One region of the Rhizobium sp. RHZ02 genome, then DNA from elsewhere that is predicted to be linked to it. Evidence: predicted binding sites of a transcription regulator. Region 1 holds the regulator's gene; each other region holds the start of a gene.
What was found. The regulator LexA, encoded in region 1, represses DNA repair genes until DNA is damaged. The targets are predictions, from matches to a motif close to TGTTCNNNNTGTGTTCNG.
Positions count from the first base shown of each region.

Region 2: IB244_RS03955 (helicase-related protein) is a predicted target of LexA. The motif match lies at 5,477-5,494, and genes of this name have one in related genera.
Region 3: IB244_RS08855 (2'-5' RNA ligase family protein) is a predicted target of LexA. The motif match lies at 4,703-4,720, and genes of this name have one in related genera.

Region 1 is NZ_JACUZX010000030.1:48,160-55,789, forward strand. Features, by position in the region: gene IB244_RS27530 (methyl-accepting chemotaxis protein) at 1-207, shown strand, start outside; gene kdsA (3-deoxy-8-phosphooctulonate synthase) at 228-1,073, opposite strand; gene IB244_RS27540 (VOC family protein) at 1,070-1,954, opposite strand; gene lexA (transcriptional repressor LexA) at 2,154-2,870, shown strand; gene IB244_RS27550 (hypothetical protein) at 2,851-3,258, opposite strand; gene IB244_RS27555 (hypothetical protein) at 3,325-3,585, opposite strand; gene IB244_RS27560 (ComEC/Rec2 family competence protein) at 3,576-3,932, opposite strand; gene gltA (citrate synthase) at 4,608-5,897, shown strand; gene lpxB (lipid-A-disaccharide synthase) at 5,927-7,108, opposite strand; gene IB244_RS27575 (LpxI family protein) at 7,105-7,630, opposite strand, start outside.
Region 2 is NZ_JACUZX010000002.1:229,838-237,467, forward strand. Features, by position in the region: gene IB244_RS03940 (CarD family transcriptional regulator) at 368-940, opposite strand; gene fdxA (ferredoxin FdxA) at 1,339-1,677, opposite strand; gene IB244_RS03950 (RNA-binding S4 domain-containing protein) at 1,872-2,276, opposite strand; gene IB244_RS03955 (helicase-related protein) at 2,281-5,319, opposite strand; gene IB244_RS03960 (DUF3309 family protein) at 5,832-5,987, shown strand; gene IB244_RS03965 (YMGG-like glycine zipper-containing protein) at 6,014-6,277, shown strand; gene efp (elongation factor P) at 6,428-6,997, opposite strand; gene epmA (EF-P lysine aminoacylase EpmA) at 7,148-7,630, shown strand, end outside.
Region 3 is NZ_JACUZX010000004.1:231,957-239,586, reverse strand. Features, by position in the region: gene IB244_RS08885 (aminopeptidase) at 1-772, opposite strand, end outside; gene IB244_RS08880 (glutathione S-transferase family protein) at 892-1,608, opposite strand; gene IB244_RS08875 (MarR family winged helix-turn-helix transcriptional regulator) at 1,686-2,135, shown strand; gene ybaK (Cys-tRNA(Pro) deacylase) at 2,138-2,611, opposite strand; gene IB244_RS08865 (ArsC family reductase) at 2,615-2,965, opposite strand; gene IB244_RS08860 (succinylglutamate desuccinylase/aspartoacylase family protein) at 2,966-4,021, opposite strand; gene IB244_RS08855 (2'-5' RNA ligase family protein) at 4,056-4,568, opposite strand; gene IB244_RS08850 (methylated-DNA--[protein]-cysteine S-methyltransferase) at 4,829-5,392, shown strand; gene guaA (glutamine-hydrolyzing GMP synthase) at 5,425-6,987, opposite strand; gene IB244_RS08840 (5'-methylthioadenosine/S-adenosylhomocysteine nucleosidase) at 7,081-7,630, opposite strand, start outside.

The DNA of each region.
Region 1 (7,630 bases):
GTCGAGGTCAATGCCGCCGTCAACACCATGGACAGCGTCACCCAACAAAACGCCGCGATGGCGGAGGAAACCAGCGCAGCCTGCCGCGAGCTTGGCAACGAGGCGCTACACCTCAATCACCTGCTCTCCCGCTTCGCTCTCGAAGGCACGGAGAGGACGGCAGGATCGGCATATCCCACAAAGACGAGGTTGGCGCTCGCCGGTTGACGGCGTGCACGTCCATCCATTTATCCCGCCTTGGCAATCGCATCGAAGGCCAGCAGCTTTTCGAGAAGCCGCGGCATATCCCGCAGATAGACCATGTTGGGACCATCCGAAGGCGCATTGTCAGGATCTTCGTGGGTTTCCACGAATACGCCAGCGACGCCGACGGCGACCGCCGCACGCGCGAGCGTCTCCACGAACTCGCGCTGCCCTCCGCTCGAACCGCCCTGCCCGCCCGGCTGCTGGACCGAATGCGTGGCGTCGAAGACCACGGGGGCGCCCATCGCCGCCATGATAGGCAGCGATCGCATGTCGGAGACCAGCGTATTGTAGCCGAAGGAAGCACCGCGTTCGCAAAGCAAGATGTTCGGATTTCCGCTCGAATTCAGCTTGTTGAGGACGTTCTTCATGTCCCAGGGCGCGAGGAACTGCCCCTTCTTGACGTTGATGACGCGGCCGGTCTTGGCGGCGGCAACGAGCAGGTCGGTCTGACGGCTGAGGAAAGCTGGGATCTGCAGGATGTCGACGACGGTGGACACCTCGGCACACTGCTCTTCGGTATGAATGTCGGTCAGGACAGGAAAGCCGTATTCCCTCTTGAGATCGGCGAACACTTCAAGCGCCGTTTCGAGGCCGATACCGCGCTGCGCTGACAGCGACGTCCGGTTCGCCTTGTCAAAGGAGGACTTGTAGACGAGGCCGAGACCAAGCTTGTCGCAGAGTTCCTTCAGCACACCGGCGACCATGAAGGCATGCTCGCGGCTCTCCATCTGACAAGGCCCGGCAATCAGCGACAGCTTGCCGGAATTCGAAAAGGTGACGCGGCCGGCGCCTTCGCCGACCACGACTTCGGAATTTGTCTGGCTCATCGTTTCTCCTCGAAGGCGAAGAGAGCGCCCTGTCCGGGCGCGGCCTTCACCAGAATTCGATTGTTCTTGCGCGTATAGGTCATCCCGTTAGCAGCCAATTGCGCTTCTGTCACGGCGAGATCGCCTACTTTGAAAACGATGGCAACACCACGCAGACCGCGATCGTCGGAAGGCGCAGGGATGTCGAAGTAGGCGTCCAGTCCATCCGGGGAGAGAACACTCACTCTGGCATTCGGAGTTGTCACACTCACACCGAAGGCCTCATTGGTCGTTCCCAAGCTGTGGGCGGCGGCGCGCAGGAATGGTCCAAACGCCTTGGGGTCGGGTGCCCCAAGCACGATCTCTGCGATCCCAACCACCCCATTTGCATGCACTTGCAGGGCTTTCCGGTCGGCTGGCAGCGGGTTGACACGTTGGCATGTGAAGAAAAAGAAATCTGGAGCGCGCAGGTCAACTGCAAAGGCGAGCTTAAATGCAGCCGTCACCTCCGAGCCATCGGGCATCTTCATCGGCCGCTCGAACTGCAGCATCTCGCCGCCATTGATCTTTTCGGACAGAAACCGGGCATGGTCGCGATCGGCATCCGCCGTCGCAAAGACCACGGCAGACAGCCCATCGTCTCCACATCGGAATCGAAAGGCACGGTCCCGCGCGGTGAAGACATTGCCTTTCTGCGCCGAAGCTTCATGCAGTTCGGCATTGGCGACCCCGAGAGGCTCCAGATAAGTTTCGTCGGCGAAGAATATGCAGGCATTCTCGGTCCCAAACGGGTGCCGGGCGTCGGGCGCGACGGTGAATCCCAGCTTTCCGAGACGCTCGCGCGAGAGCCTGATATTTGGAACCGGCAGCACGATGTGGTCCAGCGGATGTGCTTCGCTCATGGCAACTTCTCCGGAATTTGCGAAGATGTGCGCCGGGCAACAGGACAATGCAACCCCCTTCTACGCTTTCGGTCAAATGAGACGCAAAAACTCAGCAAGTTGCAGGCAAGATTTACGAAAATTTAGGTACTTGCGGAACACATATGGAACATATAGTGTCTGTTCTGGCTTTGTTTCACGACTCTGGGGTTCAACTTCGATGCTGACGCGCAAGCAACAGGAGCTTCTTCTCTTCATTCACGAGCGAATGAAGGAGTCCGGTGTCCCCCCTTCTTTTGATGAAATGAAGGATGCCTTGGACCTCGCGTCGAAGTCAGGCATCCACCGCCTGATTACCGCGCTGGAGGAACGGGGCTTCATTCGCCGACTGCCGAATCGAGCCCGCGCTCTGGAAGTCATCAAACTGCCCGAGGCATATAACCCGAGCCTGCAGCCCCGCCGCGGTTTTTCGCCGAGCGTTATCGAAGGCAGCCTCGGCAAACCACAGCCAGTTGTGGCGCCGAAGCCAGCGCCGCAGGCTGACAACGGCGGTCCTGCCTCTGTACCGGTCATGGGACGGATTGCTGCCGGCGTACCGATTTCGGCAATTCAGAACAATACCCATGACATCACGGTTCCGGCGGACATGCTTGGCCCAGGCGAGCACTATGCGCTTGAGGTCAAGGGCGACTCGATGATCGAGGCCGGCATCTTTGATGGCGACACGGTAATCATCCGCAACGGCAGCACCGCCAATGCCGGCGACATCGTTGTTGCGCTTGTCGATGATGAGGAAGCGACGCTCAAGCGCTTCCGCCGGAAAGGCGCCTCCATCGCACTTGAGGCGGCAAACCCGGCTTACGAGACGCGCATTTTCGGGCCTGACCGTGTCAAGGTCCAGGGCAAGCTTGTCGGCCTCATTCGCCGCTATCATTGAAGGCAAGCGGCTCGCCGTCAAAGGTGCCGCTTCGCCAATTATACGCCCGATGGCGGATCCAAGGGCGGTCGGGCCTCGTATAGGCCGTCGTGACGACGGAGCTACCTTGATCGTCGATCCTTACCTCAGCGGCACCAAAGCGACGCAAGGTTTCGCCGGTGAACAAAAGTGCGCCCGACCGGCACCCCGTCGTGCGGAGGCGAGCGGGTGTCACGACGATATCGGCCGTATCGCAGGCAGCGCCGAAGTAAGCGGGATTTTCGACGATCGTCACGACGTAGCCGCTATCGTGCGTGGCTGTGCACCAGGCGCCTTTCAGGCATACAAATCGGTTCTCAGCGCTCGTCGCAGCCTGACGTAACGCATCGCGGGCATTGCGCAATTCCACGGCAGATAACCTCTCCGATCTGCCTTGACTGTCCCGCCGCCTGATAGCGTTGACACCCTCCAACAATTACGTTGGTTGATCTAGCTCCGCGGCGAGCGCCATTCGCCATTGGTCGAAAATGAAGTCAGGCGGATGCGGCCGGTTCGGTGCAAGGACTTGTCCTCTCACAATCGCGACGAGATTGCCGTCTTCGGCAATGACCATGTCGGGCGGCGGCTCGCTCGGCGCAACCACAACAAGCACTGTTGCCAGCCCCGCAATGCCAGCGCCGAGGTAGCGGATCTTGGTGCGCAGAAGGGCAAGTAAGAGGAACCCTGCTACCGCCACAGGAAAATACCAACCCGGCAATCTGCCGATATCGATATTGCCGCCCAGGTCGAGACCATCTGGGCAATGGCGATCACGATGTCGAGCCCGAAACCGGCAATTTTCCATGGAATGACGTCGAGGCCAAAAGGTGTCAGCAGCATAGCGAGCATGCCCATCGGCATCACCACGAAAGAGACCACCGGCATGGCCATGAGATTTGCCGGCAGACCATAAGCGCTGAGCCGGTGGAAGTGCTCGACGGCGAAAAGCGCGGTCGAGAAGCCGCCGATCATCGCGGTCAGCAGGATGCCACCAAAGAAGCATATGATGAAAACGACGGGCGTTACTGCGGCGACCTGCAGCAAGGGATGTTCGTGCGGCGGCCTTCTTGACCAGATCGCGTAAACCGGCGACGAGGGCAAGCGTCGCCGCAAACGACATCCGGAGCTCGGCCGGGGGCACTTCCAAGCACGAACCAGAGGATCGCGCCCGCCCCAGCGAAGACGGACGAAACCAGGAAGAACCGCGCATGCTCTATCTCCGTTGCCACGGCGAGACGAAGCCACACGGTACAACGATCCGACGCAGTCCTTATCCGTGTCGGCCACGGCACGAAGGATTGCGTCTGGAAAGTTAGCGGAGGTTCCGCAGGAACTCGTGGCACGAGAAAAGAAGGCTGTGGCGCGCGCCCAAACGCGTCCGCGCCGGGTGTGGCTTCCCTCACCTCCAATGGCCTCAACCCCGGCATGCATTGCGCCCAAAAACAGCCGCCCGTACAACCAGAATGAAAGCTAACGGGCTTCCAAGCAAGAATAATCGATTGAAATCTGAAGGAAAATCGGAAGCCGGAAAAGCTAAGGATAATCATCAGCTTCTGCTATGCGCAGGGGTCATCGCAGAAGTGCCCAAAAGTTGATACTGCGATGCACAAAATGGCGTCACGGTAACTTGGCATTAGGCGCGCGATCATATAGCAATCATCGACGACGCTTAACCCTATGGCGCTTTTATGGCGCCAACCGCCAGTTTGGAGGATCATAATGACGGAACAAAGCGCAACACTGAAAATCGGTGACAAATCAGTCGATCTCGCCGTCAAGAGCGGCACCATCGGTCCTGACGTCATCGATATCGGCGCCCTGTACAAGAACACGGCTTCCTTCACGTACGATCCTGGTTTCACCTCGACCGCGTCCTGTGAATCGAAAATCACCTATATCGACGGTGACGCCGGCGTACTGCTGCATCGCGGCTATCCGATCGAGCAGCTCGCCGAGCACGGCGACTTCCTCGAAGTCTGCTACCTGCTTCTCTACGGAGAACTGCCGACCGCAGCCCAGAAGAAGGACTTCGACTATCGCGTGACGCATCACACGATGGTGCATGAGCAGATGAGCCGGTTCTTCACGGGCTTCCGCCGCGATGCACATCCGATGGCTGTCATGTGCGGTTGCGTCGGCGCGCTGTCGGCGTTCTACCACGACTCCACCGACATCACCGATCCGCATCAGCGCATGGTCGCAAGCCTGCGTATGATCGCCAAGATGCCAACGCTGGCCGCCATGGCCTACAAGTATCACATCGGCCAGCCCTTCGTTTACCCGAAGAACGATCTCGACTACGCGTCGAACTTCCTGCGCATGTGCTTTGCAGTTCCTTGCGAGGAATATGTGGTCAATCCGGTTCTGGCCCGCGCCATGGACCGCATCTTCATCCTGCACGCCGACCACGAGCAGAACGCGTCGACCTCGACCGTCCGCCTCGCCGGCTCGTCGGGTGCAAACCCGTTTGCCTGCATCGCAGCCGGCATTGCATGCCTCTGGGGCCCGGCACACGGCGGCGCCAACGAAGCAGCGCTGAACATGCTGACTGAGATCGGCACTGTTGACCGCATTCCGGAATACATCGCCCGCGCCAAGGACAAGAACGATCCGTTCCGCCTGATGGGCTTCGGTCACCGCGTCTACAAGAACTACGATCCGCGCGCCAAGATCATGCAGAAGACGACGCATGAGGTTCTCGGCGAACTCGGCGTCAAGGACGATCCGTTGCTCGAAGTTGCGATGGAACTCGAGCGCATCGCCCTAACCGATGAATACTTCATCGAGAAGAAGCTCTATCCGAACATCGACTTCTACTCCGGCATCACGCTGAAGGCCCTGGGCTTCCCCACGACTATGTTCACCGTGCTGTTTGCCCTGGCCCGTACGGTCGGCTGGATTGCCCAGTGGAACGAGATGATCGAAGATCCAGAGCAGCGTATCGGTCGCCCGCGCCAGCTTTATGTCGGCGAACCGGAGCGCGACTACGTGCCGGTTTCCAAGCGCTAATCGGCGATCACAGACAGCAAAAAGCCCGGTCAGAAATGACCGGGCTTTTTCTTTTGGAGAACGTCAAGAACAATCTCTGCCGCATGTTCTCCCGGCGGCTTCTCGGTCTGCATTCTCTGCCAGAGAACGTCGAAGCCCTGCATCATTGCCTGCCGTGGCAGGCTATCCGCTGAAAGCTTCTCCATCCAGCGAGCGAAGCTGCCGCCTCGGACCACGTCGTTGATATACTCGGGCACAACAGCGTAATCGGCGATCAAGTTCGGAAGCGCAGCACTCCACGTTTTGATCTTGCTGGTCATGAGCCTGATGATCCAGTCCGTCTTGTACGCCGAAACACAGGGAACGCCCGTCAAAGCCAGCTCAAGCACGACAGTGCCGGAGGCAGCCATGGCGGCATCGGCCTCCGTGAACGCTCGCCACTTCGCCTCGGCTCCCGTCACGATCTCCGGCTTGGCCGTCCAATCCTTGACGAGCTCACGGATCATGGCTTCGCGGCGTGGCATCGTCGGCAAAATAATACGCATCTCGCCGTTGCGCGCTACCAACTCGCTAATGGCATCGCCAAAGTGTGGCAGCAGCTTGGCGATCTCCGACGAGCGCGAACCCGGCAGAAGCATGACTGTCTTGCGGTCGGCCTGGTTTCGCGGCTTCGTCTGCGCGCGCTGGCGTCGTGCATCCAACAGGTTGGGATCGGCTGTCAAGCGGTGGCCGACATAAGTTGTCGGCGGCCCGCCCAGCTTGCGCATCACGTCCGGTTCGAATGGCAACACAGCGAGCACATGGTCGACATAGGCGAGCATGCGCTGCGCCCGGTATTCCTTCCACGCCCATACGCTGGGGCAAACGTAGTTGACGACAGGCAAGGTGGGCAGCACCGTGCGAACACGCTTTGCGACCCTGTGCGTGAAGTCGGGACTGTCGACGATAATAAGCACATCAGGCTTTGCGGCGATGATGGCCGACGCCGTCTCACCGATACGCCGAACGAGCCGCGGCAGCTTCGAAAGCACCTGGGTGATGCCCATGACCTGAAGGTCGGCGAAATCGAAAAGCGAGCGCAGACCCTGCGCCTCCAGCCCCTCGCCGCCAACGCCGATGAGTTCCACGTCGCCAGGAAACTTTCGTTTCAGAGCGGCGATCAGGTCGGCACCCAGGAGGTCGCCCGAAACCTCTCCAACAACAATGGCAACTCTCAGTGAAGCTTCGCTCACGCCAGCCCCCAGGATGGCAATCCCCTATCCAGTCCGCATACAAAGATACCGGCTTCATCGGCAGCCTTGATGACGGCGTCGCGCTCCAGGATGAGCGAGCGGCCCGCCTCCACAGCCACTCCGGCAAGTCCTGCTCTCTGCAGGTTCTCGATCGTCGAAATGCCGATCGATGGCAGGTCCGCGCGGATATCCTGCTGCGGTTTGCACAGTTTCACCAGCACGCCGTGGCGGCGCTGAGAAATTCGCCCCGCCGACCGCAGCTCGGCGACACGCTCCAGCATGCTGTCCGTGCCTTCCACGCCTTCGAGCGCGACAATGCGACCGCCGACCGACACCGACCCTTGACCGACGTCCAGCCTGCCGAGCGCATCCGCTGCTTCTGCGGCTCGCGCGATGTCCTTCGCATTATCGAGGCTTGGTCGCACGGCGCCCAGCGGACCGACCGATGCCAGCAGATCCGGTGCGATCTCGTGCGCGCCGACGACCCGGCGCCCATTCTCTTCGATCAGCGTGATGACCATC
Region 2 (7,630 bases), on a different contig from region 1:
TGAGGCGTGACGCCAAAAAAGGGCAAAGAAATCTTGCTTCCGGACATTGGCTGCCCAGATCAAATTCATGTCTTGAACGTATAAAGGCCCCGAACTCTGGACGTTTCCAGATGGGGCCCTAGCTTAGGGTTATGCGCCGGTAATACGGCCGGGTAGGACCAGTTTCTTCAAGTTGCCGGATAGGCAGAACGTGGAAGGCATGATCCGCTCCTCATCGATCGTTTCCAGGATGCGAGCGTTCGAGGAGGGTAATGTCAGTTCCCGACGCGGTCCGCAGCTACATCTTTAAAACGCGCCACGTCGGAAAAAGTTCCAATAAAAAACCCGGCACAAGGCCGGGTTTTTTTGCAGGAAAAACAAGGAGAGCTTATGCAGCTTCATCCTGAGATTCGTCTTCCTCGATTGCCTTGCCGCGCTTCGGACCCTTGTTGAGGTTGGTCTCGACGAGGCGAACGGCTTCGGTTTCCGACATCTTGTTCACGGCAGCGATTTCGCGTGCCATGCGATCAAGTGCAGCTTCATACAGCTGGCGTTCGGAATAGGACTGTTCCGGCTGGTTCTCGGCGCGATAGAGATCGCGGACAACTTCAGCAATGGAAATGAGGTCGCCGGAATTGATCTTCGCATCATATTCCTGGGCGCGACGGGACCACATGGTACGCTTGACGCGCGCCTTGCCCTGCACAACCTTCAATGCACGCTCGACGAAATCGGTTTCGGAGAGCTTACGCATGCCGATGCTCATGGCCTTGGCGACCGGCACTTTCAGACGCATCTTGTCCTTCTCGAAATCGATAACGAAAAGTTCAAGCTTCATGCCTGCTACTTCTTGCTCTTCGATGGCGCTGATGGTACCGACGCCATGTGCGGGGTACACGATCGATTCACCGGTCTTGAAGCCGTGACGTGCGGAAGAAGGTTTTTTCTGCTGGGTCGTCATTCTATTCAAACACTCCCTGTTACGCTCCCGGCTGCAGCCGGAGCCGGGTCAGTCAAGCCCGGATGAGACGGTCGGATCCGTCGGGTGACTTACTTCTGGTCCCACCGGACAAAAACAAACATCTCCATGCGCACAAGCTTAGAGCCTCACAGCTCAAGGCGTTGATATGTCACGGAAACCGCGTTTTTGGATTTGTTTTGCTTTCGTGGTGGTTTGGGCATACTTCATGCCGCAAATGGATCAGTGTCGGCAAGCTATCACAAAAATATGACGAAATCAATAATTTGCTGCACCTGAGTCATGCGCGCAACACATGACACCCATATGCTGCAGGCACGCTTCAGGCATTTTCTACGTCACTGAACCCGGTTTTCAGGCCGAGGTTTGGGGCCGGAGGATCAGTCGCCCGCTCCGGGCTTCTCCGAGAAGTACTTCTCGAACTTGCCGGTTTCGCCGTCCATTTCCTTGGCTTCCGGCATGGCATCCTTCTTGATCGTGATGTTCGGCCAAATGCTCGCATATTCGGCGTTGACCTTGAGCCACTTGTCGAGGCCCGGCTCCGTATCCGGCTTGATGGCTTCGGCAGGACATTCCGGCTCGCAAACGCCGCAGTCGATGCATTCGTCAGGATGAATGACGAGGAAGTTCTCGCCTTCATAGAAACAGTCGACGGGGCAGACTTCCACGCAATCGGTATATTTGCAACGAATGCAATTGTCGGTCACGACATAGGTCATGAAGAACTCCAGGACTTCCACACAATGGGGCCGGGCAACCTGGAACGTCGCGCCTTTCCCCTAACCGGAAAGGAAGCAGTGAAATGCGGGGGAGGCATTTACGCTATCCGGCAAGTTGATTGTGACGTATCGGCTTTGTCTGCGGATTTCAAGAATAAAGACGTCGCAAAACCCGGCTGTTCGGACAGAGTTTTCTAATCGTCGTCCGACATCAGCTTGTCGATTGCACGGCGGTCCTTTTTCGTGGGTCTGCCCGTGCCCGTAGCGCGCATCGCCTGTTCGTAAGGTGTCAGGCGCTTTGCCTCGTCGGGTGGCGGAGTCAGGTCCTCATAGAGCAGTCGGGCTTCCTCGTAGGGACCACGTCGCTCGCCGCCCGATTTGACGATGAGGACAACATCGCGGCGCTCCAGCGCCAGCTCGACCCTGTCGCCCGTCTTGACCATCTGGCTCGGTTGAAGGGCGCGCTCGCCATTGATCCGCACATGCCCGGATTGAATGTGGCTTTGTGCCAGCGAGCGCGATTTTATCATGCGCGTGAAGAACAGCCACTTGTCGATGCGCTGCCGCGAACCGCTTCCTGGCTGTGTCTCACTGCTCATCCGCTTACTTCTTCATCTGCTCCTTCAAGGCAGCGAGCTTGGCGAAAGGAGAATCCGGATCGATCGGCTTTTCCTTGCGCGGTGGCTTTGCCTCGAAGCGCAACGGCTGTGGTCCGCCACGGTTGTTGTTGCGATCCTTGCGGTCGCCACGGTCCTGACGGTCGCCACGCTGTTCGTTGCGGTCACCGCGTCCCTGCTGTGGCTTGCCGCCATCCTTGCCGCGATGCTGGCGGTTGCCGTCGCGGCCCTCGCCATTCGCAGCACCCTGGCGGCGATGTTCGGACCCCCGGTCCTGGCCGCGATTGTTGCCGCCACGGCGTTCGCCCGGGCTGCGAGCCTGACGCTGGTTGTCCGTACGGCCACCAAGGCGCCAGAGAAGGACCGGCTTCGGCTCCTCGGCTTCTTCGGAATTTGCGATGACCGGCTGTTCGGCTGCCACTGCTTCAACAGCAGCTGGGGCTTCGGAAGGGGCTTCCTCCGATGCGCTGTCGGCATCGTCGTGATCTGCCTTCTCTGCATTATCCTCAACCGCCGTCTCGGTCGCCGGCGCTGCGGCAGCGTCCTGAGCCGACAGATGGGCAGCTGCCTCTTCCGCCTTGACGGCATCGGCGCGATAGCCGAGCCCCTTCAGGATCTCTTCCATGTCCTCCAGCGTTGCGCCGAGGATCGAAAGCATGGCGGTTGTCGTCGTGAAACGGCGACCGTCATAAGCGCCTTCGGGACGATTGGCCTGGCCCGGCTTCCACTGAAGGAGCGGGCGAATAATGTCGGCCAGGCGCTCCAGAATGTCGATACGGACCGCGCGTTTGCCAAGGAACCGGAAGCCGGCCAGCTTGTAGAAGGTGCGCTCGAAGCCCGGATCGGTAACGACCGAGGTACGGCCTGCCGCCAGCACGGGAATGAGATCGCCATAACCTGGCTTGTCGAGGCCATCATTCTTCAACGCCCAGAGGAGCGTGATGAGCTCTGCCGGGGCGGGCTTGAGAAGTGCCGGAACGAAGATGTGGTAGGCGCCGAAGCGGACACCGTAGCGGCGCATTGAGGCCCGCGCATCCTGATCCAGCGACTTCACTTCTTCGGTCACGTCGCGCCGGAACAGTACGCCGAGGTTCTCGACAAGCTGGAATGCCAGGCCCTTTGCAAGGCCCTGCAGGTCCTCTGCGCGGGACAGATCGTCAAGCGGCTTCAGAACGGTGCTGATGTGATGATTTACGAAGCGCTCGATCCGAGCGGCCACGTGGTCGCGGGCATTGCCGGTCAACTGCTCGTCGGCGAGAATGATGACACGCGGGCGCATGACATGATCGCTGCCTGCCAGGCGCGCCACCGGGTCGCCCAACCAACGGATCGAACCGTCGGAGCTGATCGCGAGATCGCCATTGCCGGCCGCATGGAGGCGAGCCGCACGTGCCTCGAATTCCAGAGCGAGCGCCTTCTGCGAAGCAGACTGGACAGCCTTAGCGTCCGGTCCCTCCGCTCCCGAAATGGGCGTGAACCGGAATCCCGACAGTTGCCCCACATGATGTCCTTCTACGAAGACATCGCCATTTACACTGATTTCAGCTTCCAGCATCGCATTCTCTCTCAGGCGCTTCATGAGCACAGATGTCCTGCGATCAACAAAGCGTTTCGTCAACCTTTCATGTAACGCATCGGACAATCGATCTTCGATTTCCCGCGTCTTTTCCTGCCAGTGTGTCGGATCGGCAAGCCAATTGGGCCGATTCGATACATAGGTCCAAGTCCTTATCTGCGCGATTCGCGCCGAAAGCGTGTCAATCTCACCGTCTGTTCGATCCGCGCGATATACCTGCTCGGCAAGGAAGTCCTCGTTTACCGTGCCATAGCGGACGAGATCGGAAAAGAGGGTGGAGATCAGATCGGCGTGTTGGGCCGGTGTAATGCGGCGATAGTCAGGAAGCGCGCAGGCTTCCCACAGTTTCTCGACGCGCGCCGGATTGTTCGCAAGGTCGATGATCTCGGGGTAGCGCGACAGCTGTTCCAGCGCTTGCTGGTCGACGGCGGGGAGCGCGCGTGTCAGGCCAGAAACCGTAGGGCCGGTCTCAAGGCTCACGCGGAGCGCATGCAGGGAGCTGAAGTCGAGGTTCTTCGTGCGCCACTGCAGCACTTTCACATTGTCGAACTCGTGGCCTTCGATGCGTTCAACCAATTCCTCATCAAAGGGATCGACCTGACCGGTGACGCCAAACGTCCCGTCGCGAACATGTCGACCGGCACGGCCGGCAATCTGCCCAAGTTCGGCGGGGTTGAGGTTACGAAACTGATAGCCGTCGAATTTGCGATCCTGCGCGAAGGCGACGTGGTCGACGTCGAGATTGAGGCCCATGCCGATCGCATCCGTGGCGACCAGATATTCCACATCGCCGGCTTGGTAGAGTGCCACCTGCGCATTGCGGGTGCGCGGACTGAGGGCCCCGAGAACGACGGCGGCCCCGCCGCGCTGCCTGCGGATCAACTCGGCAATCGCATAGACTTCGTCGGCAGAGAAGGCGACGATCGCCGAGCGCTGCGGGAGGCGGGTAATCTTCTTCTGTCCGGCATAGAACAGGTGGGAAAGCCGGGGACGCTCGACGATGGTAATTCCAGGGAGCAGTTGCTGCAGGATCGGACGCATTGTACCGGCGCCGAGCAACAGCGTCTCGTCGCGGCCGCGCAGATGAAGGATCCGGTCCGTAAAGATGTGCCCTCGCTCGAGGTCGCCGGCGAGTTGAACCTCGTCAATGGCGACGAACGCCGCCTTCGTCTCGCGTGGCATTGCCTCGACGGTGCAGACCGAAAAGCGGGCGTTGGGAGGCGATATTTTCTCTTCGCCCGTTACCAGCGCAACGTTTTGAATTCCGACCTTTTCGGCGACGCGTGTATAGACCTCGCGCGCCAGCAGCCGAAGCGGCAGCCCGATCACGCCGGTGCCATGGGCAACCATGCGCTCAATGGCATAATGCGTCTTGCCGGTATTGGTTGGTCCGAGCACCGCGGTTACTCCGCGCCCACTCAGTATCATCGGCTGCGATGTCAGTGTCATGGTCCTGCAGATGAGGCGAGGGTGCCCCAGGTCAAGTCAGCTCCTCTCCGAGCAGCACACACATGGACAGCCGTTGTCTCAAACGCAAGGGCCGATTTGAATTTACTCTGCAGTTTTCTGTTGCGCGAATAGCTTGCAGATTGCTCGTTTTGCGATTCGGAACAGCTTGAGAACGAATCGGAGACGAATCGCAGACTCCGCATGATTCAGTGTTTGTTCACGGCTAAGTATTGATTTTGAATCACTTTTTCCCACAAGATGCTGAATCGCGAAATTCGCGGCATACGTGCAACGCGATCTATGTCCAGGCTGTCAATGTCGTTTTGCCCGAAAAAGACGAGCGACATCTGCCGTATCTTTTGTCATGGGTTAATATTACGCGGCGGGACGGAAAACGGCGCACGATGAGATCGTTTTGCCCTTAAATCCAAACATTTGATACAGATGGAACAAAAATCGGTGAGGTGTGTTTCTCGTCCATTCCAGGTGTAATGACCTCGAGGACTTGAACCATGCTTGGCACCATACTGCTCATTATCCTTATTCTGCTTTTGATCGGCGCCTTACCAAATTGGGGCTATAGCCGCGGATGGGGCTATGGACCTTCCGGCGGTTTAGGGCTAGTTCTCCTGATTATTGTTATTCTTGTGCTAATGGGTCGCATCTAAGCGACGAAAAAACTGGGAGTTATGTCATGATGAAGAAGATTGTGCTCATTGGCGCCCTCGTCGGCGCACTTGCTTCCTGCACGGCGACGGAACAGGGAACCGCAATCGGCGCGGGTTCCGGCGCTATTATCGGCGGTGCCGTCAGCCATAGCTGGGGCGGTGCTGCAATCGGTGCTGTTGCCGGCGGTCTCGCTGGCGCACTGATCGGCCAGTCCGTTGAACGTCGCGGCTACTGTGTCTACAGAGACCGCTACGGCCGCCGCTACGAGGCACGTTGCCCGCGCTACTAAGGCGATAGGATTACTATTTTTGAGATCGAAAGCGCCGGCCCGACCGGCGCTTTTTGTTTGAACACCCGCCGGATCAGCGTAACTGCCGACAACAAAAAAGCCGCCTCGTTTCCGAAGCGGCATAATTTTCTCAGTGCATGCGGTGGACGATCAGTCCTTCGCGCGCTCGACGTAGGAATTGTCTTCCGTGGCGATCACGACGCGCGTGCCGGCGTTGATGTGCGGCGGCACCATAGTGCGCACGCCGTTCGACAGCATTGCCGGCTTGTAAGAGGACGAAGCCGTCTGGCCCTTAACGACCGGTTCGGTTTCCGTGATTTCGAGGGTCACGTGGCGCGGCAGCTCGAGAGCCAGCGGAACGCCTTCATGGATCGACAGGATGCAGGTCATGCCTTCCTGCAGATAGGCCTTCTGATCGCCCATCGTTTCATCGTTCACGACCACCTGGTCGTAGGTCGCCGGGTTCATGAAGTGGAAGCCTTCGCCATCTTCGTAGAGATACTGGAAGTTCACGTCTTCGACGAAGGCGCGCTCGACCTGTTCGGTCGTACGCCAGCGCTCGGAGACCTTGACGCCATCGACGATACGACGCATGTCGACCTGCGTAACCGGCGTGCCCTTGCCCGGATGAAAGTTCTGGGCCGTCAGAACGACGTAGAGCTTGCCGTCCACGTCGAGAACGTTGCCCTTGCGGACGGAAGAGGCGATGACCTTGACCATTAAGACTTCCTTGTAACTCGGCTTTTGGCGTCGTAGAGGACTGTCGATACTGCCCCGAAGACGCGATTGATTGTTCTTTGGGGGCGCAACTAACCTAAAATCCGGCAAATAGCCAGCCCTAGCGTTGGAAGGCCGGTCAGGACGATGCCAATGAATCCCTCGATCGCCAAAGTATCGCCGTGGTGGACGCCGAGCGTGCATTTGGACCGCCGTCCGGTCCTGATCGGGCGCAATGCGATCCAGTCCGCGCTGCGCGGCTATTTCCTGCGCGAGGATTTTCTGGAGGTCGACACCGCGACGCTGCAGGTTTCGCCCGGCAACGAGGCGCATCTCCATGCATTTGCCACCGAAGCCTTGACGACGGACGGCCAGACGGCGGCGCCGCTTTACCTGCATACCTCGCCTGAGTTCGCCTGCAAGAAGCTGCTTTCGGCCGGCGAAAAGCGCATCACCTGTTTCGCCCACGTCTATCGCAACCGCGAGCGCGGCCCCTTGCACCACCCGGAATTCACCATGCTCGAGTGGTATCGCGTGGGCGAAAGCTATGAGAGCCTGATGATGGACTGCGTTCGGATCCTGGCGCTTGCTGCGGAAACCATGAAGACGACGCGGCTCACCTATAAGGGCCGGGAT
Region 3 (7,630 bases), on a different contig from region 1:
CCTCGGTCGGAATGTTCGGATTGCAGGTAATGCCGTTCTTGGCCGTCGACGAGCCGCCGTGCCACTCGTGACCGTCGGCAAGACCGACCGTCAGATCGGTGCCAGGTCCCCTGAAGTGCAGCGAGGCGAAGCGCTCGCCATTCAGCCAGTGCGAGCGTTTGGCGAGATTGGCATTGTGCTCGGCCCAGGCCGCAATCGGGTCTTCGACATCGACGCGCGACGCCGCGAAGATCGCCTTGGCGAGCTTGGCAACGGCGATTGCTTCCGGATCGTCAGGGAAGACGAGCGCTGCCCAGGACGGGTTGGGGTAGGAGACGATGTTCCAATTGATGTCGAAATTCGAGATCTTTTCCAGCGCCGGCTTGTAGGCCGCCGAGTTCGCCCGGTTGGCACGGCCGACCTTTGCCGGATCCTGTTCCGAAAGCAGCATCGGATTGTCGCCAGAAACCGCAAGGCGTGCAGTGCCTTTGGCATAGGCCTTGGCCATGCCGTCGTAGAGCCAGTCGGAGGCGCGATCGAAGCTCTGATCACTGCCATATCGGTAGCGCGCCAGCGTCGAATCCTCGTCCGAATAGAACGCTGTCACCAGCCCGGCACCTGCCATATAGGCATGCTGGGTAATCAGGCGCACGAGGGGCAGGGCGACGACCGGGGCCGTGATCACGAGATCCTGGCCCGTCTGCAGCTGCAGCCCGACCTTGACGGCCACCTCCGCCAGTTTCTCAAGCTTTACGGGATCCACGGAGGTCTGGCTTTGCGGCATGAAATTCATGATCGGTCACTCCTCGAACAAAACGGATTGGCCGGTAGACTTAGACCCCTTTACGGCGAAATTGAAGCTCGCTTGTCGACCGATGGCAGCTCTTTGCCGCCATCGGCCCACACGCGGGATTAGGCCGCCGAAACGGATGGCTGCTGCAACAGCACCGCGTCGTGGCGCTTCAGGAAGGCCATCAGCCGGTCGGCATAGTCAGGTCCGACGGCGGCCTTCACGCTCGGTCTCTCGGACAGCGCTGTCCGCCAGGCCTGGACGCGGGGCAGGCCGGCAAAAATGCCGCTGCCGCCGATGGCGTCGAAGACGTCGAAGTAGCGAAAGATCGGCGCAAACACGGCATCGACCAGGCTGAAGTCCACGCCCGCAAAGTAGGGGCCATCCTTCAGTTCCGCCTCGATGGTGGCGAACTTTGATGCGAGCACCTGCCGCTTCGCCTCCAGCTGCGCGCGATCCTGCGTCGTTTCGTAGACCCAGAGATCGGAGAGGATCGAAGAGCCGAACTCCATCCAGCCGCGGTGGCGGGCGCGTGTCAGCGGGTCGGATGGATGAAGGCGGCGGCCGTCCTGCGTCTCCTCCAGATATTCACAGATTACGCTGCTTTCAAAGAGCACGTCCTGACTGCCGTCGCTGAGGCGAATGCAAAGCAGAGGCACCTTGCCGAGCGGCGAGACCTCAAGGAACCAGCGCGGTTTGTCCGCGAGGTCGATATTCACGCGCTCGAACGGCACTCCTTTTTCCGCAAGCGCGATCGCGGCGCGCTGTACGTAGGGGCAAAGGTGGTGGCTGACGAGCAGCAGAGCGGAACCGGATACTTGAGGTGGCAAATGATCCATCGTGGCAATCTCCATTGTAGATGCAATTGCATGTAATAGCTGTTGCGCCAGAATTCAAGATAGATGTAAATGCATGTATGAGTAGAAAGACGAATAGAGCCACGCCCTCCGATGCGGTGATCGATGCCTGGATCGGGCTGATGCGCGCGCAGCAGCGACTGCTCGGTCAGATCGAAGCGGATCTCAAGCAGGCCGGGCTCCCAACGCTCGGCTGGTACGACGTGCTCTGGGAACTGGTGCGGTCGCCGCAGGGCAAGTTGCGGCCATTCGAGATCGAAGAACGAACGTTGCTAGCCCAATACAATCTTTCGCGACTGATCGACCGCCTCGAGAAGGCAGGGCTGGTGCAGCGCCAGAGCTTCGATCAGGACGGGCGCGGGCAGTGGGTGGTCGTTACCGAGGAGGGACGCGCGCTGCAGAAGCGCATGTGGAAGGTCTATGCCAGAGCCATCGAGGAGAACTTCGGCGCCAAGCTGAGCGAGGTTGATGTCGCGACGCTGACCTCGCTGCTGTCACGCTTCAGCTGAGATCAGGCAATGAGGGGCGCGGCGGCAGCCTTCAGCGTCTTCAACGCGTCCTTCGGGTCCAGCCGAACCTGCAGGCCGCGTTGCCCGCCGTTGATGTAGACCTGCGCCTCCGTCAGCGCTGTTTCCTCGATTGCTGTCGGGACGAGCTTCTTCTGGCCGAACGGGCTGATGCCGCCGACGTGGTAGCCAGTCAGGCGCTCGGCATCGGCGGGCTTCATCATGTTGGCGGACTTTCCGCCGAAGGCGCTTGCGAGCTTCTTCATGCTGACTTCACGATCCGACGGCACGACGACGCAGACCGCTTTGCCGTCGACCTCCGCCATCAGCGTCTTCAACACGCGATGCGGCTCCTCGCCAAGCGCTTCTGCCGCCTGCAGGCCAACGCGCTCCGCATTCGGATCATAGTCGTAGGTATGGACCGTGAAGGCAATTCCGGCTTGGCTCAGAACCTGCGTGGCGCGTGTGGTTTTCGACATCGATCAGGCCTTGAAGAAGCTGCCGTAGATCTCGGGCTTGAAGCCGATGAGCAACTTGCCGTCTGCCTCGACAACCGGCCGCTTGATCATCGATGGCTGCTCCAGCATCAGCGAGATCGCCTTGCCCTCGTCGAGATTTTCGCGCTCGGCCTCGGGCAGCTTCCGAAAGGTCGTGCCTGTTCGGTTGAGCACCGTTTCCCACCCGGCTTCCTTCGTCCAGGCCTGCAGATGCGCGCGATCGATCCCGACAGCCTTGTAGTCATGGAACTGGTAGGCGACGTCATGCTCTTCCAGCCAGGTTCGGGCCTTCTTCATGGTGTCGCAGTTCTTGATGCCGTAGATGGTGACGGTCACTTAGTCCTCCAGCGTTCCAGGCTTGCGTGTTGCCTTGCTGGCGGTCTTGCAAGCAATCTTCATCAGGTCGGCGCGCCGGCGAACCAGCCGTTCGGAGCTGCGCGTCACGATCAGGCCGGCCTGTGGTGCACAAATCTCGATGCTGCCGTCAGCCATGCCGGGGCGGGTGATCAACGTGGCAAGCACATCGCCTTCGCCAACCCATTCGCCGATGTTGCGTTGGAAGAGAACCGTGCCGGCCTCCGGCGCGCGGACCACCTCGATATTGTCGAGCGGGACAGCGGGGCCATCGAAAGCGGGCAGCGAGACCGGGGCATCGATTGCGCCGCGGCTTGCCAGGAATTTCCACAATCCCTCGGCATCCTTCTTCGCCATCTCGGGATAGACGTCACGCCGGCCGCGAAGCTCAACGGTGACAGACAGCTTGCCGGGCAGGCGCGATTGTTTCTCTAGGGTCTCGTATTTCCAGGCAAAACCGACGGCCTCCTCGAAGGCGGAACTCTCGCCATCGGAGAGAAGAACGGCTTCCATCTCCATCGCAGAGGCCAGATCGGCCGCCTCCGGCCAGAATGCCTCGTCGATATAGGCATATTGCAGGGATTCATCATCGCAATGCAGATCGATCACCAGATCGCAGCCGAGCGCCATATGCAGCAGCTGGCGCTTCAGTTTCTCGACGGCCGAACGGCGCTCGAGGTCCTCAAGCAACCCGTCGCGATCTTTCACCGAGATCAGCGGAAACTCCCTGTTGAAATTGGTGCGCGATCCAAGATCGAAGCGGCCCTGAAGTTCGCCGAAATGCGACTGGGCCGCCCCGATCGGATTGGCATGCGGGACGACGATGAAGTCGCTCTTGATCTGACCGGCGTTTTCCGACTGGCGCAGTCTTTCACACAGGAAGTGAACCAACGCCGTGCCCGGCAGCTCGTTGGCGTGGAGAGCCGCCTGAATGTAGACCTTCGGTGCCTTGGGATCGCTGCCATTGAAATGAAGAACCGGCAAACGCCACTCGATACCCGCCGTGTCACCGGCAATAATGATCTCGGACGTGTTCATGTCGTTCTCCGCTTGATGCCTTGTCGCAGGAGCTTTAAGCGAGTTCGATAGCTGGAGGCAAGGTGTTATCCGCGCGCATGAAGCGGCCAGCGCCCGAGCTCTTCGTAGCCTGCTTGACGCGATTGTGCAGCAGAACGAATTCGTGCGCAGCCATCACGACCGGCCTCCGCAGGGCGATCCGCGGCACCACGTCCTTGTCGCAGAGGAGCGTGGTGTGAGGTTGAAAGTTCGGGTTCAGATTGGCGTCTGCGCCCAACCGGTGCACCTCGATCGCGATCTGCACATGCAGTTGCCACAGTTCCCGTCCGCCATTGCCTTCGAGTACGATCGCGTTGTCCTGCGGCAGCAGGAAGGTGATGATATGGTCGAAGACGAGCTCGAACTGACACGCCTCGATCGCCGTTCCTGCCTGGCGTGCCGCCGCGATGACCCCTTCGGGAATGCGGGCGCTCTTGCCGACACAATAGAGCGAGACATGCACGGCCGCCGGCGGACGCGGCGATGCGAGGGGAAGGTGTTCCCGCTGTAGCCACTGCTGGATCGACACGCATTCGTCGAGCGATTGCGGATCCGGCAATATCGCAAAGAAAAGACTCTCTCTGGCGAAGCGCGATGGTTGTTGGCGCGTCTTCGGCGAAGCGAAATCGAAAGATGCCTGCTAACATTTGATCTTGAAATGGCAAGAACAAAAAAAGAACATACGGGCGAGCGATCGACCGGAGCAAGCTCGTGCGAAGCAAGAAACGGGTTGAATTCGGGCCGCGACGGCACGATCTTCGGAGAAGAGCAGCAGGGAGGCAATGACCCATGCAACAGGCAATGCATCACTATCTGATTTTCGAGACGAGCGGTGGCTTCTGCGGCATCGCCTGGAATGATGTCGGCATTACGCGGTTTCAGCTGCCGACGTCGAGTGCCGAGGCAACCGAGCGATTGCTCCTTCGCCGCATTCCCGGCGCCGAGCCGGCGAAGCCGACGGCTGCCGTTGCCGAAGCTGTTGCCGCAGTGAAGCGCTATTTCAGCGGAGAGCCGACGGACTTCTCAGCCGTGAAGGTCGATCTCGCTGGTCAGGATGCCTTCTTCAGGCAGGTTTACGATGCTGCCCGCCAGATCGGCTGGGGCCACACGACCACCTACGGTGCGCTCGCGAAACAACTCGGCGTAGGGCCGGAGGCCGCCCGCGACGTCGGCCAGGCGATGGCGAAAAATCCGGTCGCCTTGATCATCCCCTGCCATCGCGTGCTAGCGGCCGGAAACAAGATCGGAGGCTTCTCCGCGCCCGGCGGCTCAACGTCCAAGCAGAGGATGTTGGAGCTCGAAGGCGTTAGCCTGGCGCCGCCAAAGCCGGTGCAGCAGTCACTTGATTTCTGATGGATGTCGCCTCGATTGAGGCGACTCTCAAATCATTCCCACTCGATGGTGCCGGGCGGTTTCGAGGTCACATCATACACGACACGATTGATGCCGCGCACCTCGTTGATGATGCGGGTTGCGGCGCGCCCGAGGAATTCCATGTCGTAGTGATAGAAATCCGCAGTCATGCCGTCGACGGACGTCACGGCGCGGAGCGCGCAGACGAACTCGTAAGTGCGGCCGTCGCCCATGACGCCGACGGTCTGGACAGGCAGCAGCACGGCGAAGGCCTGCCAGATGGCGTCGTAGAGGCCGGCCTTGCGGATCTCGTCGAGATAGATGGCGTCGGCTTCGCGGAGAATCTCCAGCTTTTCGCGGGTGATGCCACCCGGGCAGCGGATCGCGAGACCCGGACCCGGGAAGGGGTGGCGGCCGATGAACGAGTCGGGCAGGCCGAGCTCCTTGCCAAGCACGCGCACTTCGTCCTTGAAGAGTTCGCGCAGCGGCTCGACGAGCTGCATGTTCATGCGCTCGGGAAGGCCGCCGACATTGTGGTGCGACTTGATCGTCACCGACGGTCCGCCGGTGAAGGAAACGCTTTCGATCACATCAGGATAGAGCGTGCCCTGGCCGAGGAAGTCGGCGCCGCCGAGCTTCTTGGCCTCTTCCTCGAAGGTCTCGATGAACAGGCGACCGATGATCTTGCGCTTGGTCTCTGGATCGGAAACACCCTCGAGCTCGCCGATGAACTTGTCGGATGCGTCGACGTGGATGAGGTGCAGATTGTAGTGTTCGCGGAACATGGCGACGACGTTGGCCGCCTCGTCCTTGCGCATCAGTCCGTGGTCGACGAGCACGCACGTGAGCTTGTCGCCGATCGCTTCGTGGATCAGTAGTGCTGCGACCGAGCTGTCGACGCCGCCCGAAAGGGCGCAGAGGACGCGCTTGTCGCCGACCTGCTCGCGGATCGCTTCGACCGCCTTCTGGCGATAGGCCGACATCGACCAGTCACCTTTGATGCCGGCGATGTTGTGAATGAAGTTGCCGATCAGCTTGGCGCCATCGGGCGTGTGCACGACTTCCGGGTGGAACTGCACGCCATAATATTTGCGCTTCTCGTCGGCGATGAAGGCGTATGGCGCGTTCGGCGAAGTCGCGACGACCTTGAAGCCTTCAGGCAGCGCCGTCACGCGGTCGCCATGGCTCATCCAGACCTGATGGCGGGAGCCCTTCGACCAGAGGCCTTCGAACAGTTGGTTGTCTTCGTCGACTTCGAGGAAGGCGCGACCGAATTCGCGGTGATGACCGCTCTCGACCTTGCCGCCGAGCTGCATGCACATCGTCTGCTGGCCGTAGCAGATGCCGAAAACGGGCAGGCCGCTGTCGAAGATGATCTGGGGCGCGCGGGGCGAGCCTTCATCAACCGTCGAGGCCGGGCTGCCGGACAGGATCACGGCTTTCGGCTGCAGGCGCTTGAAGCCTTCTTCGGCGGACTGGAAGGGAACGATCTCGCAGTAGACACCCGTTTCGCGCACGCGGCGTGCGATCAGCTGGGTTACCTGGCTGCCGAAATCGACGATGAGGACGCTGTCTGGATGTGCTGTCTGGGTCATGGCGAGCCTTTAATGAAAAGCACCCGGTCTTGCAATGCGCGAAATCCCCCGGCCGAGGATTTTATTGTGCTGATTGTCCCTATCCCGCAGGGGTTAGAACCAGAATACGCCGTCTTCCAGAGCCGTAAACAGGCTGTCGACGGCATAGGAAAGCTTGCGGTCGATGACATGCAGGTATTCTGTCCAGCCGGAAATGTGCTGCAACTCTTCGACACCGTCGGAAATCCCGCGCAGGCCGATCAGCGGCAGTTCGTAAGCCTGGCAGGTGCGCAGGATTGCGAAGGTCTCCATGTCGACCATATCGGCGGCTATACCATTATAGGCCTGCCCGGACACGACGTTGCCGCCGGTCGACAGGCTTGCCTCCGGAATGCCTGGGATTCTAAGCGGCAGGTCGATGGTGGCAGGGAGATCGAGGAACGGCGTGCGCCCCTTCTCGAAACCGAGTGGCGATGCATCCATGTCGCGATAGGATACGGAGGTGGCCTGATAGACCTCGGTCTGCTCGAGCTTTGCCGAGCCCGCCGAGCCGAGCGAAACGACGAGGTCGGGCAACTCATCGGCCTGCGCTAATTGCGCCAGCGCCCGGGTGAGGACGATTGCCGCCTCGACGGGACCGACCCCCGTCATCAGCGGCTCGAAG